One region of the Rhodococcus sp. NPDC003383 genome, then DNA from elsewhere that is predicted to be linked to it. Evidence: riboswitches for the same ligand, from Rfam matches in the RefSeq annotation. Region 1 holds a riboswitch; the other holds the start of a gene.

Region 1 (3,993 bases):
CCAGTTGCGCGGTGAGCACCGCTTCCTTCGCGCCGCGGCAGCCCGCGGTGTTCGGGAGCGGGGTGATGTCGAGGCGGCGCAGCAGGTCGAGCACCCCGGTGCCGGAGGCGGCGTCGACGCGTCGCATGGCGACGGTGGTCAGTTCGGTACCCGAGGCGACGAGCGCTTCCTCGAGCACCGCGAGATTCGCGGCGCCGCCGGTGCCGGTGATCAACCGCGACGCGAAGGTGCGTCCGGCGATGGTCAGCTGCGGCAGGTCGTGTGCCGGGTCACGGAGCTCAGCCACCCTGGACCGCCGTGAGAATCTCGATCTGCCAGCCCTTTCCGACCGGTTCGGACCACCGCCCGCGCGGGAACACCGCGCCGTCGACGGCGATCGCGATGCCCTTCTCCGGCAGCCCCAGCTGCACCAGCAGTTCGGCGACCGTCGGCGCCTCGGCGAAGTAGTGGTCCTCACCGTTGACGGTGATCCCCACCGAGATCGGGTTCGTCATCACAGCCCTTCCTTCGAAAATCTTTGCGGGTCGGCGTTTTTCGCTTCGGCGAGCGGATCGTCGGCGAGTTCGGCGAGCACGGCGTCCGCGGTGATCGGGGTGAACAGGACCCCGTTGCGTCCGTGCCCGGTCGCGGCGACGACCCGTTCGGACAGCCGCCCGATCAACGGCAGGTTGTCCGGGCTCATCGGCCGCAGTCCCGCCGTCGCCTCGTACAGCTCGTACTCGCCGATCGCCGGCAGCAGCGCTTCCGCATCGGCGATGAGGTCCCGCACCCCGGCGACCGTCACCTGCGTGTCGTCGGCCTCGTACTGGGTGGCGCCGACGACGAGACCGTCGCCGCGCGGCACCAGATAGGCCGGCCGGCCGTGCACACTGCCGCGGATGGTGCGGCTCGGGGCGGGGGTGACACCGGGCCGGGCCCGCAACCGCAGGATCTCGCCCTTGACGGGCCGCACCGGAAGGCCCGGCCACAACCGGGCCGACGCCGAACCCGCCGCGAGCACCACCCGGTCCGCGGGCAGCGCGTCGAGCGAATCGACCGCGGTCGCGACGAACCGCACCCCGGCCTCGACGCAGGCGCGATGCAGGGCGTCGACGAGGATCCTGTTGTCCACGGCCAGTTCCGTCGGGGCGAGCAACCCGAGACGGATCCGCGGGCCGAGCGACGGCTCGAGCTCCCGGATCTCGGCACGGGTGAGCACCCGCATCTCGTGGCCCTGCGCCTGCACCCATTCCGCGACGGTGCGCAGGTCGGCGGCGTCGGCGGCATCCAGCGCGACAGTGAGGGACCCGTCCGAAGTGAACAGGTCACACCCGGTCGCGCGCTGCAACCGGTCCCCGAACTCCGGCCAGCGCGCGAGTGACGCCGCGCCCAGTTCCAGGACGTGTTCCTCGCCGGGCCAGCCCTCCGACAGCGGCGCGAGCATGCCACCGGCGACCCAGGATGCGCCCGCTCCGGGGGTCGGGTCGTGCACTGTCACGTCCCAGCCGGCGCTCGCCGCGCGCCACGCGATCGACAACCCGATGACACCGCCACCGACGACGGCTACCGTTCCCATCCTGCGTCCACCTCACTCCCTGCGCCGGCATGATCCGGGTCAGGTCATAACGGTCGGGGCCGGCAGGCCCCCTCTCAGCCCCGCGTTCCCCGGGACTCCCGTGTTGTCATCTCTCCCTCAGAGGTTACCGTCTGGGCTGTGACTTCCTATCGTGGCAACCATCCTTCACCTCGGGAACGACTCGCGGACGCGCGTCTGTACCTGTGCACCGACGCCCGCCGGGACACCGGCGACCTGGCTCGATTCGCGGAGGAAGCCCTCGCCGGCGGAGTCGACATCATCCAGTTGCGTGACAAGGACTCGGCGGGCGAGAAGAAGTTCGGCCGCCTCGAGGCACGCGACGAACTGGCCGCGCTCGAGATCCTCGCCGACGCGTGCCGGCGCCACGGCGCACTGCTCGCCGTCAACGACCGCGCCGACATCGCACTGGCGGCGGGCGCGGACATCCTGCATCTGGGTCAGGGGGATCTGCCGGTCGCCCACGCCCGCAACATCCTGGGTCCGGACATCGTCATCGGCCGATCCACGGGCAGCCGCGCACAGGCGTCCCTCGCCGAGATCGAGGAGGGTGTCGACTACTTCGCGTCCGGCCCGGTGTGGGACACCCCGACCAAGCCGGGCCGCACCGCGGCGGGTCTGGAGGTCATCCGGGAGGTCGCTCAGTCGCATCCGACCCGTCCGTGGTTCGCGATCGGCGGGATCGACATCGAGCGACTGCCCGAGGTGGTCGCCGCCGGCGCCACCCGTGTCGCGGTGGTTCGGGCGATCACGAAGGCCGCCGATCCGCGTGCCGCGGCCGCTGCGCTGAAGGCCGGTCTACCTGCGTAACCGTCTACAGCCAGTCGAGGACGGTCGAGGGCGACAACGCGATCACCGAATCGGGCAGGCGCTCCCGTAGCCCGCGGTCGGCGGTCACGACCACCGTCACCTCCGACGTGAGGGTGGCGGTCGCCCCGGCGAGGCGGGCCAGTTCGTCGTCCCCGCTTCCGGTGGCGGCGTGCACCGGGATGCGGGCGTCCTCGACGATCGCATCCCGGGCCTGGCCTTCGAGCACGGCCTCGATCTGCGTCACCCAGCCGAACCCGCCGTCGGGCAGTTCGAGGGTCCGGGGCAGCACCGCCGCCAGTTCGTTCAGCAGTGCCCCGGTCGCTCCCGGCCGGTCGCGCCACCAGCCGGTCGGGCGGGAGCCGAGCACGTTCGCGGTGTCGAGCAGGACCCGGACCACGCGGGTGCGCAGCGTCGGCCAGGACGCGGCGAACCCCGCGTGCAGCGCCATCGCCTCGACCTCGACCTCCGGCACCCATCGCAGTTCGGTGCTCTCGCCGTTGGGGACGGTGGCCAGCGGGATCCCGGCGTCGGCGACGACGGTCGTGTAGGTCCAGCCGCCGACGACCCCGGCGGTGACGCGCTCGGTTCGGACCGCAACCACCGACACGTCGATGCCGGTCTCCTCGTGCGCTTCGCGTACCGCGGCGTCGACGGTGCTTTCGTGGCTGTCGCGGGCGCCGCCGGGCAGCGCCCAGGTTCCGCCCTGGTGACTCCACGCGGCGCGGTGTTGCAGCAGCACCGCGGGCCGGCCGTCGGGCAGAGGCGCACGCAACAACAGCCCGGCCGCACCGTGCTTGCCCCACCGGCGATCGCCGTCGGGGCCGACGGCCCATCCGTCACCGTCACCGCGCATCGTGTCCGTCCTCCCTACCGGCCGCCGCGGGCTGTCGAACCCCTGTTCCGACGCACTCGCGCAGCGCATTCCTGTTCGTACTGCTTATATGCTCGCCAAGGACTGTGCAACACCGAAAGGGGCGATTGGTGGACCCTCGCCTACACCCCACGATCGACCCCGGCCCCGACCACGCCGAGCAGCGGGCCCCCGAGACACGGACCGCCCGGGTTTTCGAGCAGGGACGGTCGAGCGGCCCGCAGGTGCCCGACGATCTGGGTGCCGTGCTGCGCTCGACACCCGCCAAGCTCATCGTGCTCGGGACGCTCGTGTCGATCCTGGTGGCGATCTCGGGGTTCGTCGCGACCCAGACGGTGAGCAGCCGCAAGGCCACGCACGATCATCTGCTGTCGACGATCGAGCCGCTGGCGGACGCGTCCCAGGATCTCTACAGCGCGTTGTCCGTCGCCGACGCGGCGGCGGTCACCGGGTTCATCTCCGGCGGCATCGAACCGAAGGCCGTCCGCGAGCGGTACGAGCAGGCCGTGGCGGAGGCGTCGGCGCAGCTGGTCGCGGCGGCCATCGGTGCCGATGACGACCCGGACAGTGCCCGCCTCCTGTCGGGGATCTCCGGGCGGCTGACCGTGTACACGGGCCTGATCGAGACGGCCCGGGCCAACAACCGCTCGGGCAATCCGGTGGGCAGCGCGTACCTCGGCGAAGCGTCGAACCTCATGCAGACCTCGCTGTTGCCGATGGCACAGGAACTGCACATGCT
Region 2 (3,993 bases), on a different contig from region 1:
GCGAGGAAATACGCCTGGTATTTGGCACGTTCGCGAGGCGCGAGGATGTCGCCGAGAATCGCCAGCGCCAGCGACATCAGGCCGCCGGCGCCGATGCCCTGGATCGCCCGGAACGCGGCGAGCATGTACACCGAGGTGGCGAACGAGCACAGCAGCGAACCCAGCAGGAACACGGAGATCGCCGTCAGGTACAGCCGGCGTCGCCCGTAGATGTCGGACAGCTTGCCGTACAACGGCGTCGTGATCGTCGCGGTGACGAGATACGCCGTGGTGACCCACGCCTGCAGCGCATAGCCGTTCAGGTCGTCGGCGATCGTCCGGATCGCGGTGGCGACGACGGTCTGATCGAGGGCGGCCAGGAACATCCCCAGCATCAATCCGCTGAGGATGGAGAGGATCTCGCGGTGCGTGAACGCGACCGATGCGGCCGGGTCGGCACGGTCGCGGTCGGTGCCCGTCACCGTTCCACTCTGTGCCCGGCCCGGCCCGTCGGCAAGTACCACCTGTCGTCAGCGGCGTGACCTCGCCGGACACGCCCGGCGTGCTCGCCGACCCGACCCTGCCGCCGTCCCGTTCCGCCGGCGAACCCTCAGGGGGACGGGACGGCGGGTGTCTCGAGGTAGACCGTGCCGCCGGCGGCCCGGAACTCGGCGGATTTGTGCTGCATCCCGGCGACGACCGCCTGCTCGGTGGCATCACCGAACCGGTCCCGGATGTCCTGGGAGATGCGCATGGAGCAGAACTTCGGCCCGCACATCGAGCAGAAGTGCGCGGTCTTGGCCGGTTCGGCCGGCAGCGTCTCGTCGTGGAACTCCTCGGCGGTCTCCGGATCCAGGGACAGAGCGAACTGGTCCCGCCACCGGAACTCGAAACGCGCCTTCGACAACGCGTCGTCACGCTCGGCGGCACCGGGATGACCCTTGGCGAGGTCCGCGGCGTGGGCGGCGATCTTGTACGTGATCACCCCGGTCTTCACGTCGTCCCGGTTCGGCAGTCCCAGATGCTCCTTCGGCGTGACGTAGCACAGCATCGCCGTGCCGTAGCGGGCGATCTCGGCGGCCCCGATCGCGGAGGTGATGTGGTCGTAGCCCGGGGCGATGTCGGTCACCAGCGGGCCCAGGGTGTAGAAGGGCGCGCCGTGACACAGCTTCTGCTGCCGCTCCACGTTCTCCCGCACCAGGTGCAGCGGGACGTGGCCGGGCCCCTCCACCATGACCTGCACGTCGTGGGCCCAGGCGCGGGCGGTCAGCTCGGCGAGGGTGTCCAGCTCGGCGAACTGGGCGGCGTCGTTGGCGTCGGCGATCGACCCGGGCCGCAGCCCGTCACCGAGGGAGAAAGCGACGTCGTAGCGGGCGAAGATCTCGCAGAGCTCGTCGAAGTGGGTGTAGAGGAAATTCTCCTCGTGGTGGGCCAGGCACCACCCGGCCATGATCGACCCGCCCCGGGAGACGATGCCGGTGACCCGCTCGGCGGTCAGCGGCACGTAGCGCAGCAGTACCCCGGCATGGATGGTCATGTAGTCCACGCCCTGTTCGCACTGCTCGATCACGGTGTCGCGGAAAATCTCCCAGGTCAACGCCTCCGCCTGCCCGTTGACCTTCTCCAGGGCCTGGTAGATCGGCACCGTGCCGATCGGCACCGGGGAGTTGCGGATGATCCACTCCCGGGTGGTGTGGATGTCCTCGCCGGTGGACAGGTCCATCACGGTGTCCGCGCCCCAGCGGGTGGCCCAGCGCATCTTGTCCACCTCCTCGGCGATGGAGCCGGTCACCGCCGAGTTGCCGATGTTGGCGTTGATCTTCACCAGGAACGCCCTGCCGATGATCATCGGCTCGGACTCGGGATGGTTGATGTTGGCCGGGATGATCGCCCGCCCCGCCGCCAGTTCGGTGCGTACCAGTTCCACATCGCAGTTCTCCCGCAATGCCACGAACCGCATCTCCTGGGTGATGATCCCGGCCCTGGCGTAGTGCATCTGCGTGACCGTCCGGCCCGCCTTCGCCCGCACCGGGACGCGGCGGGGGCCTTTCCACTCCCGGGACGCCTCACCACGCCGGGCGGCCGAGCGACCGTCGTCGAGCAGATCCCGTTCCCGGCCCGGGTACTGCTCGACGTCGCCGCGAGCGGCGATCCAGGAGGCCCGTGCCGGCGGGAGCCCGACCTCCGGGTCGCTGCCGGGACCCTCGGTGCGGTAGACCCGCAGTGGCGGGTTCGGGACCCCGCCCGGGGAGTTCTCCAAGCGGATTTCCGTGACGGGAACGTGGAGGTCGTGTTCCTCGTCGTGGACATGGGTCAGGGCATGGGGGTTCGATGCGCTCATCGGAACTGTGCCTACTTCCTTCGCCGGCATTACCCGGACAGGTTCGACGGTCGCAGGCTGCGTCAGCCCGATCTCAGCCCCTGCAATAGGGCTCCCGTGTGGACGGCACCGACACTAACACCGTTGCCGGCCCGGGTATCCCACCAGGGTCCGCACCGACGGTGCGCCTTCAGGGACTTGCGTTGCTGTGATGGATGTTTCGTGGTCACGATGGATGTTTCGTGGTCACGCGGATTGGGCATCGCCGAGATCGCACCCTGATGCTGTCGATATCCATTCGTACACCGCTGCTTCCGTCGTCCGGAACGTCGCGCCGAGCTCCTCCGCGTCGAGATACATACTGCTTGAATGTGCTGTCTTGTAATGCAATTCGATATCGTCGGCCGCCACGGCACCTATGCGGTGCGACAATTCAGGTGTCGAAGGGAGACCCGCGATGACCCAGACACGACCCGTGATCAGGGACGACGTCGAGGAATCGATCGGCGGTGGCGAGGACGTCGCACCCCCTGGGCTCGGGATGGCCCTCGGCGCCCTGGCCGATGTGTTCGGCCACGGACGGACAGTGGCCCGGCACAGCGCCGCGTTCGGCAAGGAACTGGCGAAGATCGCCGTCGGCCGGTCGACGGTGGCCCCGGCCAAGGGCGATCGCCGGTTCGCCGACCCGGCATGGGATACACACCCGGCCTACCACCGCCTCGAACAGACCTACCTGGCGGCCACGGGCGCCGTCGACGGCGTGGTCGACGACGTCGGCCGCGCGATCGACGCGCGCCGGGCGGCCGAGGCCAAATTCGCAGCCGACATCCTCACCGCGGCTCTGGCCCCGACGAACTACCTGTGGACCAACCCCGCGGCACTGAAGGAAGCGTTCGACACCGCCGGACTCAGTCTGGTGCGCGGCACCAAGCATTTCGTCACCGATGTGATCGAGAACCGGGGCATGCCGTCGATGGTGCCGCGCGACGCCTTCACCGTCGGTAAGGACCTCGCGGTGACCCCGGGAGCGGTGGTCTCCCGCGACCCGGTCGCCGAGGTGATCCAGTACACCCCCACCACGACCACGGTGCGCAGCCGGCCGGTGCTGGTGGTGCCGCCACCGATCGGCCGGTACTACTTCCTGGACCTGCGGCCGGGACGCAGCTTCGTCGAGTACAACGTCGGCCGGGGCCTGCAGACCTTCATGCTGTCGTGGCGCAATCCCAGCGCCGAGCAGGGCGACTGGGACATGGACACCTACGCCGCGCGGATACTCCGGGCGATCGACGAGGTGCGGGAGATCACCGGCAGCGACGACGTGAACCTGATCGGGTTCTGCGCCGGCGGCATCCTCGCCACTACGGCGCTCAACCATCTCGCCGCTCAGGGCGATGACCGGGTGCACAGCATGGCGTACGCGGTGACGATGCTCGACTTCGGTAACCCGGCCTTGCTCGGCGCGTTCGCGCGCCCCGCGCTGGTCCGGTTCGCGAAGGGCCGCTCGCGCCGCAAGGGCCTGATCAGCGCCCGGGACATGGGCTCGGCGTTCACCTGGATGCGTCCGAACGATCTGGTGTTCAACTACGTCGTCAACAACTACCTGATGGGACGCACCCCGCCGGCGTTCGACATCCTCGCCTGGAACGCCGACGGCACCAACCTGCCCGGCGCCCTGCACGGTCAGTTCCTCGACA

Evidence for each region. A riboswitch is a leader RNA that binds a small molecule or an ion and turns the genes downstream of it on or off. The one in region 1 is predicted to bind thiamine pyrophosphate.
Region 2: linked by a shared signal. The riboswitch ahead of thiC (phosphomethylpyrimidine synthase ThiC) and the one ahead of thiO (glycine oxidase ThiO) in region 1 are both predicted to bind thiamine pyrophosphate.

What each region holds. Positions count from the first base shown of each region.
Region 1 is NZ_JBSFRG010000002.1:68,182-72,174, reverse strand. Features, by position in the region: gene thiG (thiazole synthase) at 1-286, opposite strand, end outside; gene thiS (sulfur carrier protein ThiS) at 279-494, opposite strand; gene thiO (glycine oxidase ThiO) at 494-1,555, opposite strand; TPP riboswitch at 1,553-1,667, opposite strand; gene thiE (thiamine phosphate synthase) at 1,694-2,383, shown strand; gene ACWDTS_RS02245 (NUDIX hydrolase) at 2,388-3,236, opposite strand; gene ACWDTS_RS02240 (hypothetical protein) at 3,365-3,993, shown strand, end outside.
Region 2 is NZ_JBSFRG010000010.1:89,723-93,715, reverse strand. Features, by position in the region: gene ACWDTS_RS11580 (MDR family MFS transporter) at 1-461, opposite strand, end outside; gene thiC (phosphomethylpyrimidine synthase ThiC) at 590-2,320, opposite strand; TPP riboswitch at 2,319-2,428, opposite strand; gene ACWDTS_RS11570 (hypothetical protein) at 2,546-2,710, opposite strand; gene ACWDTS_RS11565 (PHA/PHB synthase family protein) at 2,757-3,993, shown strand, end outside.